2 linked regions of the Luteolibacter flavescens genome follow. The main gene of each other region encodes a partner of the protein of the gene in region 2 in a complex. Links are inferred from orthologs where the notes say so. Each region holds a gene or a part of one and is shown on either strand. Other genes may lie near its edges.

Region 1 (3,312 bases), on a different replicon or contig from region 2:
ACGTCCGGCAGAAGCGACGCGAGCGATACCTTCGTGAATTCAGCTCTTCCCGAAACTTCCGGTTTGTTCCCGCCGGTCACCCTCAGATCCTTGAGGACCACCTTGCCATCCTCGCTCTTGAACTTGCCCTCCTTGATCAGGAGGCCGCCGCGGCTGACCTCCATGACCAGATGCTCGATGGTCAGATTCTTCAGCCAGTTCTGGGAAAACTTGCCCCCTTTGAATTCCAAGCGCCAGCCTTCGGACGACCGGATGGCGACCATGCGGCTTTTCTCGATCATGCCAGGGGCCCGCAGCGAGTAGCCCCAACTGACCGACGCCTCATCCACCTCCACAGAGGAAAACTCGAAACCGGGCCAATCGCGGAAAATCACCTCGCCGAATTTCTTGGCCTGCTCCGGCGAGTCCGCTCCGGCCTTGACCTTCAGTTCCATGACCTTGGCTTGCAGGGTGCCCGCTTGCCACGGCCCGCTCATCCCGGCCAAAAGCGGCATCTTGAAGCGGACATTCCCTGCATCAAGGCTGTGGAAAAAGCTGTTCTCCCCCCCTTCCACGGTCACCCGCTGGATCACGGCCTCACCGCTGCTCCGGTGATAATTCACGATCTTCGCCTCGCTGGCCGACAGGCCATCCCTTAGTCCGCCACCGAGCGATTCCACGAAGCTCTCGGACTTGACCCGCTTCACCAGCCAGACACCGAAGATGGCCGAGGCCACCAGCAGCGCGATCGCGACCTTCAGCCCGATGCGCGTGAGGTGGTTGATCGTCATCGCCCAGCCACCGCAACCCGAGATCGAATGACGGAGTTGGAACCAGAACCCCTGGCTTGCGATCCACTGGCTCAGCTTCTGATTGAACGAATGCGTTTGGTCCGCCTCCATGATAAATCCCGCGGGGAGGGCCGGATTACAACGACGCAGGCTCCGGCATGCGAGCGCAAATTTCCCCTCGCCCGCCGCGGGGCGATCCCCTACCTGTCCGGCCGTGGAAGGCACCGACTACAAGGTCAAACTGGACATCTTCGAGGGACCCCTCGACCTGCTTCTTTACCTCATCAAGAAAGACGAGGTCGATATCCATAACATTTCGATCTCCCGCATCACCAGCCAGTATCTCGACTACATCGAGACCTTCCGCATGCTGAATATCGATCTCGCTGCCGAGTTCATCCTGATGGCGGCGAACCTGATGTATCTGAAAAGCCGCACGCTGCTGCCCCGCCAGGACCAGCCACCGGAAGAGGATGCGGAGGAGGACGATCCGCGTTGGGAGCTGATCCGCCAGCTCATCGAATACAAGAAATTCAAGGACGCGGCCGGCTTCCTCAGCCTGAAGGAAGTCGAGCAGGAAGGCTCCTTCGCCTATCAACCGGAGAAGCCGGATCTCCCGGAAGAGCCGCCAGTCGGGCTCGCCGAGGTCTCCATCTTCGACCTGATCCGCGCCTTCCAGAACGTGCTGAAGCGCTTCGAGGAATCGCACGATCTCGGAGACATCGTCGATGACCGCTACACCGTGGCTGACAAGATCGAGATGCTGCTCTTCCGCTTCGTGCCGGGGCAAGCGGCGCGCTTCGACTCGCTTTTCGAGACCGCGACCACGAAGGCAGAGGTCATTGTCACCTTCCTCGCCGTGCTGGAACTGATGAAAATGAACCAGTTCATTCTCCGCCAAACCCACCTGCTGGGTGAGATCGAGATCGAGCGACGGATTCACACCGCCGCCCACGTCGAGGCCGGGGAAGAGGAGCGACTCGAGGAGTCGGAAGCCTGACCCTCGTCAGCCTTCCACCACCCGCACTTCTTCGGCCTGAACGATACGGCGGACACCGTCGGCGGTGCGGATGAGCAATTCGCCTCCATCACCGATCCCGACCGCATTTCCTGTCACAATACCGTCGGCGCAGGTGAGTCGCACGGTCTTGCCGGTCAGCGCGCAACGCTCACGGAAATTCCGTAGCAATTCATCGAAGTCCTTTCCGATCTTCGACTGCCAAACCGGAAGCCGCTCCAAGATCGAAGCCAGCACCGGCGGCAGCCCGGGTGCCTCGCCGCATTCGAGCGCTAGAGAGGTGGCGCTGCTTTCCAAGGCATCCGGGAACGCTGTCACGCCGACATTGATGCCAATGCCGACGACCACGAAATCGTCGCCCGCCTCGACAAGGATGCCTGCGATTTTCTTCCCGCCGATCCACACGTCATTCGGCCACTTCACCTCGGCGGAGACGCCATGGCGATCCAGCCCCTCGGCCACGGCAAGTCCCGCCGCCAGCGAAAGCCGTGGCCACAGGGCTTTCGGCTCGGATGGGCGCAGAAGCACGGAAAACGCGAGACCCTCACCCGGCGGACAGACCCACGCCGCCCCGCGACGTCCCCTGCCCGCTTCCTGGCGCTCCGCGACGATCACCAGCCCTGCCCTCGCACCAGTCTGGGCTGCGGCCCGGATGTCGTCATTCGTCGAGCCGGTGACTTCCCGGAAATCGAGGCGATAGCCCGCAGGCAGCTCGGCATGGTCCCAGACGCTGCTCATTCCCGTTTCACGAAATCCAAGGCCAGATCGAGAGCCCGCGCCGAATGGGTGATCGCACCCACCGAAATGAAATCCACGCCGGTCTCGGCGATACCAGCTACAGTCTCGAGATTCACGCCACCGCTCGCCTCCAGCTTTGGGGAAGCCTTGTCTCCCCGCAGTTCGACGGCGCGGCGGAGTTCAGCCAGCGACATGTTATCGAGGAGAATGTGATCGACGTATTCCATTCCGAGGAAGGCTTCGACCTGGGTGAGATTGTCCGCTTCCAGTTCAACTTCCACGTCGGGATGATCCGCCTTGAGGTTGGCGATGGCCTGCTGGAGCTCTTCCACGCGACCCTCTGCCACGAGGTGGTTGTCCTTCACCATGACACGGTCGTAGAGGCCCATGCGATGGTTCACTCCACCGCCGTGGGTCACAGCCAGCTTGTCCAGACGGCGCCACCCCGGGATGGTCTTCCGCGTGTCCAGGATGTTGGCATTCGTCCCCTTCACGGCATCCACATATTGCCGGGTTGCGCTGGCGACACCGCTCATGCGCTGGAGGAAATTGAGCACGGTCCGCTCGGCGGTGAGCAGGCTGCGGGCCGGGCCCTCGAGCTTGATGAGGTAGGCTCCGCTGGAAATGCGGCTGCCATCCTCCACCAATAGCGTCACCTCGATGGACGTGTCCACTTGGCGGAGCACCTCGAGTGCCACATCCCCGCCGGAAAGCACCCCGGATTCACGTGCAACGATGAAGCCGGTCGCGCGGCGTTCAGCCGGAACGAAATACCGCGAGGTCAGA
Region 2 (5,198 bases):
AACTCGATGCCCAGCGAGCGGGCCACGGCCAGCGCATCCTCCAGATCGCTCTCCCACGGGCAATCTCCCGGGATGCCCTCGGCATTCACCCAGTTTTTCATGAATGCCCCCGCGACCTCGTGCCCCTGCTCGATCAAGAGCGCCGCCGCGGCGGAGCTGTCCACCCCGCCGGAAAGTCCCACCAGCACCTTCGCCATGCCGGGAGTGGTAGGCGCGGAACGGGAAGTGCCAAGTGGGAAGTGAGAAGTTCCAACGGTGAGAAGCATGGATGAAAGCCGCCTCCCGCGGTGCCAGCCCCCTGGGAGCGCGTGCCACCGGCTCGCTTGGACGGTGGGCGAAGCACGGGATGAGCGTGCTTTTCCGGATGCCTCTCCATGAAGGCGGCTCTTTCCCTAGGTTCGCCTACCTGCCAAGCGGGCCAGTGGCCGCGCGCTCCCAGCGCTTTCGCTTCCAAAAATCGAGGGACGGAAAGCGAGACCCACCCGGGTTCACCCTCCGTCCCTCATCCCTCTTCTGTCGGAAGAATCGTTGGAAAGTATCGCTGCCTTGTTCTCCCCTGCCCTTACGCGTCGAGTCTCAGGGCGGCCTTCTGGGCGGCCGTCTTCGCCTCGCCCTTGCTTGCCATGTCGTCGGCATTGGTGAGGCGCATGCCCACCGGCTTCGACACGCCGAATTCCTCCATCGTCACGCCATACATCACATCGGCGCGTGCCATGGTGCGCTTCGAGTGGGTGACGATGATGAACTGGCTGTTGTCGATGAAGCGGTCCAGCACCTTGACGAAGCGGTTGATGTTCGACTCGTCGAGCGGAGCATCCAGCTCGTCCAGCACGCAGAAGGGGCTCGGCTTGATCATGTAGATCGAGAAGAGCAGCGCCACCGCGGTCATCGAGCGCTCGCCACCGGAGAGCAGCGAGATGCTCTGGAGCTTCTTGCCGGGCGGCTTTGCAATCACCTCGATGCCGGACTCGAGCGGGTCGTTCTCGTCCTGCAGCAATAGGTCGGCCTGGCCCTTCTCGCCGAAGAGCTCCTTGAACATGTCGCGGAAATTGATCTTCACCTGCGCGAAGGTCTCGGCGAAGCGGCGCTGGGTCTCCTCGTTGATCTTCTCGATCACCTCGATCAGATTCGCCTTCGAACTCACGAGGTCGTCGTAGTTCGAGCGCACCTCGTTGTAGCGCTCCTCGAGTTCTTCATACTCCTCGATGGCGTCCACGTTGACCGGGCCCATGCCGTCGAGGCGGCGCTTGAGGTCGCCGACGATGGCCTCGACGAATCCCCAGTCCGGCTCGCCGGTCATCTGCGGCGGCAGCTCCATCTCGTCGCTGTCCTTCGAGGCATCCACCACCACGATCGGCTGCTCTTCCTCCTCGCCGTCTTCATTCTCCACGAAGCTTTGGCGTCCGCCGCGCGACTGCTGCGCCTTTTGCGAGGCGATGCAGGAAAGCAGAGCGTGCGCGTCGGGCTCGAAGGTGGAGAGCTCCACCTGATGGCGCTCCAGAATGGAGGTGACGAGGCTTTCGAGGCGAAGCTCGATCTTCGTGATCGAGACCTCCTCGCGACCGCGTTGCTCGGAAGCTTTCGCAAGACGCTTCCGCACTTCGGAAAGCTCGGCTTCCGCGCGGTCGATCACTTCGAGAAGTTCATTGCGACGGCTCGCGCGGGACTCGATCTCCATGGCGAGGTCCTCGGCCTCGGCCTGGTGCGTCTCGACTTCTTCGGACAGCCGGGCGTTCTCCGCGGCGGCGGATTCGATGCGCTGGACAAAGGACTCGATCTCCGTCTCGCGGCGGATGGAAAGTTCGCGCAGCTCGCTCAGGCGTGCCTCCATCGGCTGCTGCTGGGCCTCGGCGGCGTGCTTCGCCTGGCGTTCCACGGCCAGAGAGGTCCGCAGTTCATTCAGCGCCTGCGCCAGCTCGGCCTCGTCGCGCTGGGAACCCTCGACCTGCGATTGCAGGCGGCGCTGGTCTTCCTCGTGGCCTTCCAGACGCTCGCGCGCCATGGCCAGCTCGCTCTCCAATCCGCTGCGGCTGTCGTTCGCGGCCTGCTCGCGGCTGTCGAGTTCGCCGCGTTCCCACTGCACGTTCTCGATCTTCGTCTGCACGCTCTCCACCTCGCGCGAGGCGAGCGTGAGCTGTCCCTGCAGCGTGGAAAGCTCCACCTTGTGGCGCTGGATGCGCTCGCGGCAGACTTCCATTTCCTCCTGAAGCCGGCCCAGCGAGCCCTCCAGATCCGTGACGCGCTGGCGGGCCGCTTCCTCGGCCTGCACCAGCCCGGCGACTTCTGTCTCCAAGTCGCGCACTTCATTCTGAAGCTCCAGCACGGAGACATTCCCCTCGCCCGCGTCGCCGCCGTGAATCACGCCCTCGGCACCGATCAGCTCGCCGGCCTGCGTGACCATCGTCACATCGGCGAGCGACGAGCGCAGGCGCATCGCGGTCGCGTAATTCGGCACGATGAGCACCTTCTCAAGGAGCTTTTCAATCACGCGGGACACGCGCGGGTCGGACTTCACCTTGTCGAGCGCCCAGCCGACCGCGCCCTCGGGCACGGCTTCCATCTGGGTGCTGACCGAGTGACCGACGAAGGTCTCCGGCAAGATGGCGGCCACGCCGAGCCGCTTCTCGGTGAGGCGCGAGATAATCGCATCCGCGAGCTTCTCATCGGCCACCAAGACGGCCTGAAGGTGCTTGCCCAAGGCGGTCTCGATCGCACGGGCGCAAGAGCGGTCCGCCTCGATGAATCCGGCGAGCACGCCATGGATGCCGGGCTTGAAGCGCTCCGCATCGTCAAGGCCATCGAGCACCTTCCGCGTGCCCTTTTGGAAACCTTCGCCGCTCGCCACGAGCTGTCGCACCACTTTCAGACGTGAGTCGCGCTGGGCGAGGATCTTGTTTGCCTCGGTCGCCGCGGTGCGCGAGGCGTCGAGGTCTCCGCGGGTGTGCTGATAGGTGCGCTCGGCCTTTTGGAAAGCCTCCTCTAGCTCGCCGGTGCGTGCGGAGTGTTCCTCCAGCTCCACCACGATGCGGTTGCGCTGCTCGTTCGCCTCCTCGGCCTCGAGGTTCAGGCGTTGCTCCTCATCCGCCAGCATGCGGGCGCGCTCGCGGCTGGTCTCAAGCTGCGCGAGCGAGCTTTCGATGCGGGCCTGCGTGGATGCGATGATCGTCTGGGCGCGGTTTGCCTCGGCACGGGCCTCGCGGAGCTGCGCCTCGATCTGCTCGCGATCGCCACGGGCCATCATCGTGCGCTCCTCCTGATCGCCGAGCTGGATCTCCTGCTCGGCGATGCGGCGGGCGAGCTGCTCCAGCGTTTCATTCGCCGCCACGACGTCGAATTCCTGCTGGGCGAGCTTCTCGCGGGTCGTCTCGATTTCCTCGCGGTTCTGGAAAATGCGGCTCTCCAGCTCGGCCTTGCGCTCTTCGTTGAAGGCGACGCGGCCTTGCGCGGCCGAGAGGGCGTTGCGGTGCGAGTTGAGCTGCTGGCGGAGGTCGGCGAGTTCTCCTTCGAAATTGCGGGCATTCAGCCGGGCGTCGGCCACGGCCTCCTCCTTCGGGGCCATCTGGCGCTCGAGCTCGAATTCCTGCACCTCCAGCGAGCGGATCGAGGTCTTCAGCTCGTCGCGCTCGGCGGACATCTCCACGAAGCGCTTGTGGCCCAGGTGGGTGTCCAGGATGCGCACGTCGCCGGCGAGAGCCTGGTAGCGGCGGGCCTTGGCGACCTGGCGCTTCAGCGAGTTCATGCGGCGCTCCTGCTCGGCCAGCACGTCGGACACGCGCAGCAGGTTGGCCTCGGTGAATTCCAGCTTCCGCAGCGCCTCCTTCTTCTCGCGCTTGTACTTCGTGATGCCCGCGGCTTCCTCGAAGACCATGCGGCGCTCTTCCGGCTTCGACGAGAGGATCTGGTCGATCTGGCCCTGCGCCATGATCGAGTAGGCCGTCCGCCCGATGCCCGTGTCCATGAGCAGGTCATGGATGTCCTTCAGGCGGCAGAGCGTGCCATTGATGCGGTACTCCGACTTGCCGTCGCGGAAGACGCGGCGGGTCAGCGAGACCTCGTTGTAGTCCACCTTCAGCGCCTCCTCGCAGTCCGCCATGGTCAGCGTCACCTCGGCCATGCCCAGCGGCTTGCGGCGCTCGGTGCCATTGAAGATGACGTCGGCCATTTCACCGCCGCGCAGGGCCTTCGCCGATGTTTCCCCCAGCACCCAGCGGATGGCGTCCACCACGTTCGACTTCCCGCAGCCATTCGGGCCGACGATGCCGGTCACGCCCTTGTGGAACTCGATCTTCGTCTTGTCCGCGAAGGACTTGAAGCCGTGGATGTCGAGGGACTTTAAATACATGCGACAGAAGCGGGTTGGAGGTTCAGCCCGGGAGGGATTCCGGACATCGGCCAGCGTATCCGGGAAATCCCCGCGGGAAAGCACCCGGTCCGATTTGCTCTACATATTGTGGTTCGTATAAATTTTATACACCACCTGTTGAGTTTTGTGAACTTTAAGGTTTCTTTATAAATTTGCGTTCGGTGCAATTTCCGCCGGAACCAAGGCGGGGCAATCTAACGTGTCATCCGGTCCTGCTACGCGGCCCGAGTCACAATCGAGGCTTGAGTTGTCTGACAACCTGTCGCTTAATTTCGGCCCGCAAGTATGTCCACCGCAGTGCTCTCCGAATTCCTGACCGTCTCCCGCGCAGCCCACGACAGCCTGGTCGAGGCCGCCTACCGCTCCCGTGGATTCACCGCCGACGAGGCGGCCGAGGGCGCGAAGCTGGCAGCGGAAGCGGCCCGCCACGGCATCCGCACGCACCACGCGCTGAAGGCGCTGCACCTCGACCACCTCTTCGGCAGCGCCACCGGCGGCTGTGTCCCGGGAGCGGAGATCGAGGTCGTCCCATCTCGCTTCGCCGGATCCGAGACGTGGAATGCCCACCGCAAACTGGGCCAAAGCGTCGCCTACCGGGCGATCGAGCGCTGCATCGAGCTGGCCGACCAGTATGGCATCGGCCAGGTGAGCGTGGACAATGCCTTCCACTACCTGTGGGGTGGCGGCTATGTGATGGAGGCCGCCGAGCGCGGCTACATCGCCTACACGAACTGCACCTCCACCCTCGCGGAAGTCGTTCCTTTTGGCGGAAAATTCCCTACCCTCGGCACGAATCCCCACTCGTGGGGCTTCCCCACCACGGATGCGCTCGGCT

The links. Proteins that work in one complex are often made in the same cells at the same time.
Region 1: the proteins of smc (region 2) and OKA04_RS02800 are in contact, whole or in part, in a crystal structure (PDB 3ZGX), measured with the Bacillus subtilis proteins. The link is inferred for Luteolibacter flavescens from one-to-one orthologs.

The regions. Positions count from the first base shown.
Region 1 is NZ_JAPDDS010000001.1:678,773-682,084, forward strand. What follows is about bases 1-2,877. They hold OKA04_RS02800 (segregation and condensation protein A), read left to right. Parts: upstream 1-984; coding sequence 985-1,770; downstream 1,771-2,877. Other genes in these bases: OKA04_RS02795 (AsmA family protein), read right to left, coding at 1-881; OKA04_RS02805 (biotin--[acetyl-CoA-carboxylase] ligase), read right to left, coding at 1,777-2,526; nadC (carboxylating nicotinate-nucleotide diphosphorylase), read right to left, coding at 2,523-2,877. Also shown: more of nadC, read right to left, coding at 2,878-3,312. UniProt on the Bacillus subtilis protein: Participates in chromosomal partition during cell division. May act via the formation of a condensin-like complex containing Smc and ScpB that pull DNA away from mid-cell into both cell halves.
Region 2 is NZ_JAPDDS010000011.1:97,983-103,180, forward strand. What follows is about bases 363-4,689. They hold smc (chromosome segregation protein SMC), read right to left. Parts: upstream 4,343-4,689; coding sequence 563-4,342; downstream 363-562. Other genes in these bases: OKA04_RS18090 (Ldh family oxidoreductase), read left to right, coding at 4,649-4,689. Outside these bases: tRNA 2-thiouridine(34) synthase MnmA, read right to left, coding at 1-197; more of OKA04_RS18090, read left to right, coding at 4,690-5,198. UniProt on the Bacillus subtilis protein: Required for chromosome condensation and partitioning.